DNA from 3 places in the Lysinibacillus sp. UBA5994 genome. Region 2 is predicted to be linked to each of the others. Evidence: riboswitches for the same ligand, from Rfam matches in the RefSeq annotation. Region 2 holds a riboswitch; each other region holds the start of a gene.
What was found. A riboswitch is a leader RNA that binds a small molecule or an ion and turns the genes downstream of it on or off. The one in region 2 is predicted to bind thiamine pyrophosphate.

Region 1: it holds a riboswitch for thiamine pyrophosphate, as region 2 does, so the genes downstream of both, thiC (phosphomethylpyrimidine synthase ThiC) here and thiM (hydroxyethylthiazole kinase) in region 2, are expected to answer to the same signal.
Region 3: it holds a riboswitch for thiamine pyrophosphate, as region 2 does, so the genes downstream of both, B3D98_RS08310 (ABC transporter substrate-binding protein) here and thiM (hydroxyethylthiazole kinase) in region 2, are expected to answer to the same signal.

Annotation. Positions count from the first base shown of each region.
Region 1 covers NZ_DJAU01000051.1:15,032-17,237, forward strand. Annotated here, with positions in the region: gene thiC (phosphomethylpyrimidine synthase ThiC) at 1-1,025, opposite strand, end outside; TPP riboswitch at 1,166-1,280, opposite strand; gene B3D98_RS15550 (AEC family transporter) at 1,341-2,206, opposite strand, start outside.
Region 2 covers NZ_DJAU01000045.1:10,519-12,724, reverse strand. Annotated here, with positions in the region: gene mbcS (acyl-CoA synthetase MbcS) at 1-648, opposite strand, end outside; TPP riboswitch at 839-936, shown strand; gene thiM (hydroxyethylthiazole kinase) at 1,020-1,787, shown strand; gene thiD (bifunctional hydroxymethylpyrimidine kinase/phosphomethylpyrimidine kinase) at 1,775-2,206, shown strand, end outside.
Region 3 covers NZ_DJAU01000026.1:46,368-48,573, reverse strand. Annotated here, with positions in the region: gene B3D98_RS08320 (ABC transporter permease) at 1-133, opposite strand, end outside; gene B3D98_RS08315 (thiamine-binding protein) at 133-423, opposite strand; gene B3D98_RS08310 (ABC transporter substrate-binding protein) at 425-1,420, opposite strand; TPP riboswitch at 1,574-1,684, opposite strand; gene parC (DNA topoisomerase IV subunit A) at 1,793-2,206, opposite strand, start outside.

The sequences.
Region 1 (2,206 bases), on a different contig from region 2:
ATTTCACAAATTTCCTCAAAATGTGTATACAGGAAATTCTCTTGATGATGATATAAACACCACTGTGCCATGATAGAGCCACCTCGAGATACAATACCTGTCACACGATTTGCTGTTAGTGGTACATAGCGTAAAAGGACACCTGCATGAATGGTGAAGTAATCCACACCCTGCTCAGCTTGTTCAATGAGAGTATCACGATAAACCTCCCACGTTAAATCCTCTGCTACACCATTTACCTTTTCTAAAGCCTGATAAATTGGCACTGTTCCCACTGGCACTGCAGCATTTCGAATAATCCATTCTCTAGTTGTATGAATATGTTTACCAGTCGATAAATCCATAATATTATCTGCGCCCCATCGAGTTGCCCAGGTCATTTTCTCAACTTCTTCTGCAATGGAAGAAGATACAGCAGAATTCCCGATATTCGCATTGATCTTTACATGAAAATTACGCCCAATAATCATTGGCTCTGCCTCAGGGTGATTAATATTAGAAGGCATTATAGCACGCCCAGCTGCAATTTCTGAACGTACAAATTCAGGATCCATATTTTCACGAATCGCTACAAACTCCATTTCAGGCGTTATAATTCCCTTTCGTGCATAGTGAAGCTGTGTCACATTTTTACCTTTTTTAGCACGCAAAGGCTTTCTCGCCAACTCAGGGAAGACATTTTCTTGAATACGCGGGTCATCAACATGACGAAAGCCATTATCCTCCGGTTTAATAGAGCGTCCCTCATATGCTTCTACATCCCCTCGCTCTTGAATCCATGCATTTCGTAAGGCAGGTAAACCTTTCGTAATATCTACTTGGTAGGCTGGATCTGTATAGGGCCCACTCGTATCATATACTCGAATAGGAGCATTTTCTTCATTTCCAAAACTGCCTGTTGTCGGACTTAATGCAATTTCTCGCATAGGTACTAGAATATCTGGGCGTGTTCCTTCCACATATACTTTTTTGCTTCCTTCAAAGCTGGACATAATGGTAATATTCTTTTCACTAATTACTGACATGAGCTACTTCTCTCCCTTAAATTTATTTTGATATAAGGACCGATTCTAGCTCACCCCAACAATCCAAAAAATAAAGGCCGAATCCAAAATAATTATTTGGATCCGGCCACGAATGTAAAGGTCTATTGATTGCATACTCTGCAATAGCTTCTTAACTTTCCCACGCTGGTATGAGCCAGATCAGGTCCAAAGGGTCAAGAAACTTCGTAGCGTTTCCCTCTCAGCCTGACTCATCAGACTCCCCTAGTTAATACTATTTAGTTTGATGCTAGTGTAGCAGATAATACTAAGAGATGGAAGTTATTTTTTATCTTACTAGGTAAATAATACTTCTGCAAAATAGATCACAATGGTTACAGTTATACAGCTTACAATGGTTGAAAATAAAACAGCTTGCGCGGCTGTTGCTGATTCTACATCATATTCCAATGCTAGACTAGAACTATTGCGGGATGTTGGAAAGGCACTAGCTATAAACAGTGATTGTGCGACGACTCCATCTAATCCCAATATATAAATAATGGCCAATGCAACAGATGGTCCAATAATTAGTCGCGTAAAACAGCTGATAAAGACGGTTTTATTAAACATTGATTTCATCTCTAGTTGTGATAATTGCGCACCTAAAGTAATTAGGGCCACAGCAATAAATCCATCTGCCACATGTTCTACTGGTATTTTGATAAACTGTGGAATACCGATATCAAAATAATTCATAGCGACACCTATAATCAGCGCATGAATAATAGGCATTTTAAAGAAATCCTTGATGATTGTCATACCTGACTTTGTAGAAGAAATTAAATTGTATAAACCATATGTATACGTAGTCATATTTTGAAAGATTACGAGCATGACCTGAATGGCTACTCCAATAGGTTGCGTGGCAAATATCATTTGAGCCACTGGAATACCGTAATTACCCGAGTTAATGAGCACAACACTATTTTTAAAGACAGCTGCCTCTGTTCTAGCTAAACCTAACCCTTTTGCCATAAAGTGACTGAGTATCATTTGACTACCGATAAAGAGTACAATAAATAATCCGACCTCTCCCAGTACAGTTAATTCCACATGTGTTTCATATAAATTTACAAAAACAGCTGCTGGCATAAAGCAATATGTAATAAGCTGAGACAATGCTTTTAAATTAAAGCGAAATTTCTTTTGTAGTATAGCGC
Region 2 (2,206 bases):
AACAATATCATTTTCTTGTACACCCAACCAATGTGGTGCTGTTGTTCGTAAATGAGCATAGCCCCAACTATGCGTATGCACTGCTGCTTTTGGATTTCCTGTTGTTCCGCTTGTATAGGCTAAAAATGCATTGTCTGTGCTTTTTGTTGGGATAGGATTTATGTAGGTTGTAGGTTGATTATTCATTTTTTCAAGTATGTTCTGCCAAGGTTCATGTGCATTCCCTATGACAAATTGCAGTATGTCTTGTAAATTTCCTACTTTATCGAACTGTTCAATATAGGGTTCAAATGCAATAACTGCTTTAGCATTTGCATGATGAATTCGATACTCAATATCCTTTGTTCTTAACATCTCAGAACTTGGAATAATAGTTAAACCCGCTTTCAATGCAGCAATATACACAATATATGCTTCAACCGAACGTGGTACCATTACTAAAATGACATCACCTTTCTTTAAACCTTGCTTGGTGAATACATGTGCTGCTTGATTCGCTTTTTCCAATAAATGTGCATATGTAATACATTGGATGTCTTGGTTTTCTTCACAAATGATTAAAGCATTTTTGGCTGCATCCTGAGCATATTTTTCAATTTCCTCTACTATGTTATACCATTCTGGTGCAACTAAATCTTGTCTTTTCATGGCAATTGCCCCCTTTTGTTATGACACATTATAAAACTCTTTTTTCAGCATTTTCAATGGTTTGTGCTTAATTTCGGTAAAGTCATGACAACTATCATACCCTCCTATATGGCATCGGTCACATTTTATCTATAGGAAAACTTGCTATTGAATACATATGAAAAGTATGGTACATTTTGGTCAACTAAAAGCAAGATTGCAGGGGGACTCGTAAGAGTTGAGAAGGTAAAACCTGACCCTTTGAACCTGTTAGTTAATACTGACGTAGGGAGCAATAAACATCGTTTTCAGATGAAAGGCTCTTTTCGTGCATTTTTACACAAAAAGAGCCTTTTTTGCATGCTTACGTCCATCCCTAAAGGAGGACTACAATGATTTTTCAAACAATTCGTCAACAGCAACCACTTATCCATTGTATTACCAATTATGTAGTGGCAAATTTTCAAGCAAATGGTTTATTAGCGATAGGTGCTTCACCAGTAATGGCCGATGACTACCAAGAGGTAGAGGAGATGGTGGCCATTGCTCAAGCATTATTAATTAATATTGGAACACTTAATGATCGCACAAAAAGTGCCATGTTATTAGCAGGTGAAAAAGCCAATAAACTTGGTATTCCTGTTATTTTAGATCCTGTCGGAGTTGGAGCCACAACTTATCGTAAGGAAACCGTAAGATACTTACTGGAAAACATACACTTTGCCGTGATTCGCTGTAATCTCGGCGAGCTAGCAGCAATAGTTGGTGTAAATTGGCAACAAAAAGGTGTCGATAGTGGTCATGGCACTATCGCTATGGAATTAGAAGCCACATCATTGGCTCAACGCTATCAATGCATTGTTATTGTCACAGGAGAACGCGATTTTATAACTGATGGCAAGCATAGCCAATGGATCGCTGGTGGTCATCCACAAATGACGGAAGTAACGGGTACAGGTTGTTTACTTAGCGCAATTTGTGGCGCAGCCTATAGTGTAAGCCATAATCCTTACCAACAATTAACGGAAACACTTACTTACTATAAAAAAGCAGGTGTACTGGCATCCGCATTTACTGCAGACATTGGTGATTTTCAAATAGCCTTACTCAATGCTATACATCGCTTATCAAAGGATGGTGCAGCTTCATGCATATTGTAACAACAATCGCTGGCTCAGATAGTGGTGGTGGCGCGGGTATACAGGCTGATTTAAAAACATTTCAGGAATTAGAAGTGTTTGGTACTTCTGTTATTACTGCTCTAACTGCTCAAAATACTTTGGGTGTAACAGGTGTTTACCCTATTGACGTTTCCTTTATAAAAAAACAATTCGAGGCCTTAGTAGAAGATTTTCCAATCGCTGCGATTAAAACAGGAATGCTTTATTCCTCAGAAATTATCAAAGCAATTGCACACAAGATCAGGGAGCTAAACATTCCACTGATTGTTGATCCGGTGATGATTGCAAAAGGTGGGGAAAGCCTATTACAGCAAGAAGCTATCGATGCCTTACGCTCAACTTTATTACCACTTGCTACGGTTGTTACGCCCAATATACCCGAGGCAGAGACACTTACT
Region 3 (2,206 bases), on a different contig from region 2:
CTTCCGACAAAATACTACTTGGTGCGGGTACTAACCAATGAGGAACTTCAGCAAACCGCACGATTAGTTCCCATATGAACAAGAGGAAGGCGATAAAAATTATCGTCCTTCCCTTCTGTAATGCACGTTTCATTACTGATATTTCTCCGTTAATGTATCCATCGTAATACCCGTTGGCTGATATAAAATTTTCACTTGTGTAATGACATTAATGGCACCAAGTTCGATCATCTTCTCATTCATTTTTTCAATGATTTGGAGCAATGTTGAAAGCTCACCCTCCATCGTTGTTTCCAATGGATGTACCTCATATTTCACCCCAGAAGCATCGATCACCGCAATTGCTGCATCGACATATGGTATAACATCTTCATATTTCTCTGTCTTCGGAATGATTTGTACACTGATTAATGAATTTGCCATCTTATTTGGCCTCCTTTTTAGGTAAGAAATCATTAGTAAAGGCTTTTTTCGCATCAAATTCGCCCTCTAGTACTTGATTGCTAGACATCCATTTCGCGTAATTTTCCCACACAGAAAGCTTTTGCTCTCCCCATTGCTTGGCATCATCCTGATATTTATCAGCCAGCCATTCCTGACTTTTATGCACTAATGCTTTATCTAAATCAGGTGCCGCTTCGATTAAAATATCAGCCGCTTCACTTGGGTTTTCAATTGCGTATTCATAGCCCTTCGATGCAGCTGCCACAAAGGCTTTGACTACATCCGGGTTGTCCTGTATCATTTTTTCATTTGTAGCTAAAACTGGCGTATAATAATCCAATTGATCACTATAATCTGTAAGATATAGCATATTAATCTTTTCCCCACGCAGCTCAGCCTCAATCCCAGTCCATGCATAATAAATCCAAGCAAAATCTATATCTTTTTCCATCATTGTAAAGAAATCTAAATCCCCTGCATTGACGATATCTAGCTTATTAATATCTGCCTTTTCTTTTTGCATGAGTGATTGTAAAACGGCTTGCTCTAATGGTGCGCCCCAACCACCATAGGTTTTACCTTCAAAATCCTTTGGCGATGTAATGCCCTTTGAAGCAATAGAAGCAAAGCCAGATGTATTATGCTGTATAATTGCTGCGATGGAGACCAGCGGCACATCCTGGACTCGTGCCTGTGTTATGCCTTCCTGATAGCTCACGCCAAAATCCGCCTTTCCAGAAGCAACAAGCTGATCTGCGCCCGCCTCACCAGGCATAATAATATCAACATCTAAACCCTGTTCCTCAAAATAACCGAGTTTTTTGGCAACATATAGTCCTGTATGATTTGTATTCGGCGTCCAATCCAGTACCACAGACACCTTTTTCAGCTTGTCTGCAGCCTGCTTGTCATCCTTGTCACTACAGCCTACTAATGTCAATAGTGCTGCCAATAAAATAAAAAACCATTTTTTCATGCGAAAGCCTCCCAGTTTGTAATATGAAAGTGTTCATGAATGAATGTTGTCACCAGAAGAAAGCGTATACAATGTTGGCAAGCTGTTGCTTGAAAACATAAAAAAACGCCTAGGATTCCTCCCAGACGTATTGCAATCAATCTTCAAAACTTTGCTTTTTGAATAGATGTTCCCTACGCTGGTACGAGCCAAATCAGGTTCAAAGGGTCAGCGTCTACCGGACACAATCTCAGCTAGCAATTACTAGCCCCCCTACATTCTTTCGCTATGAACTTTTCGATGATTATTATACCCATAGTTTCACTTAAATGACAAGGTGCTATTTTTGAATAGAGCTTAAAGCCCAGCGCTCCTAAGAGGCTGGGCATGCTTTTAGCTTGGTTTCTGTTCTTTTTTGGCTGTTACAACATGAGAAATTGCTCCATCTGTTGCAATATCCACTTTAAATGAACCATTGGAATGGCGATCCGCACGAGACAATGCTTGTACGTCAATCATCTCTTGAACACCTTTTTCAGTTTCAATCACAACCTGCTCCTCGTCTGTTGCTTGAACAACTGCCACAATTCGGTGAGGGTTTGCTTTTAACTCTGTTAATACTTTTAGTCCACGTTTTGCACGACTCGCTACTTCAACTTCAGCGACATTCATTTTCTTTACGGCCCCACGCTGTGTCACAATCACTACATAGTGGGTAACATCAGGCTGTAACACATTGACTCCAACTAAGGCTTCTCCATCTTTTAGTGTGATCCCTTTCACACCGCCTGTTTTCACACCTGTAAC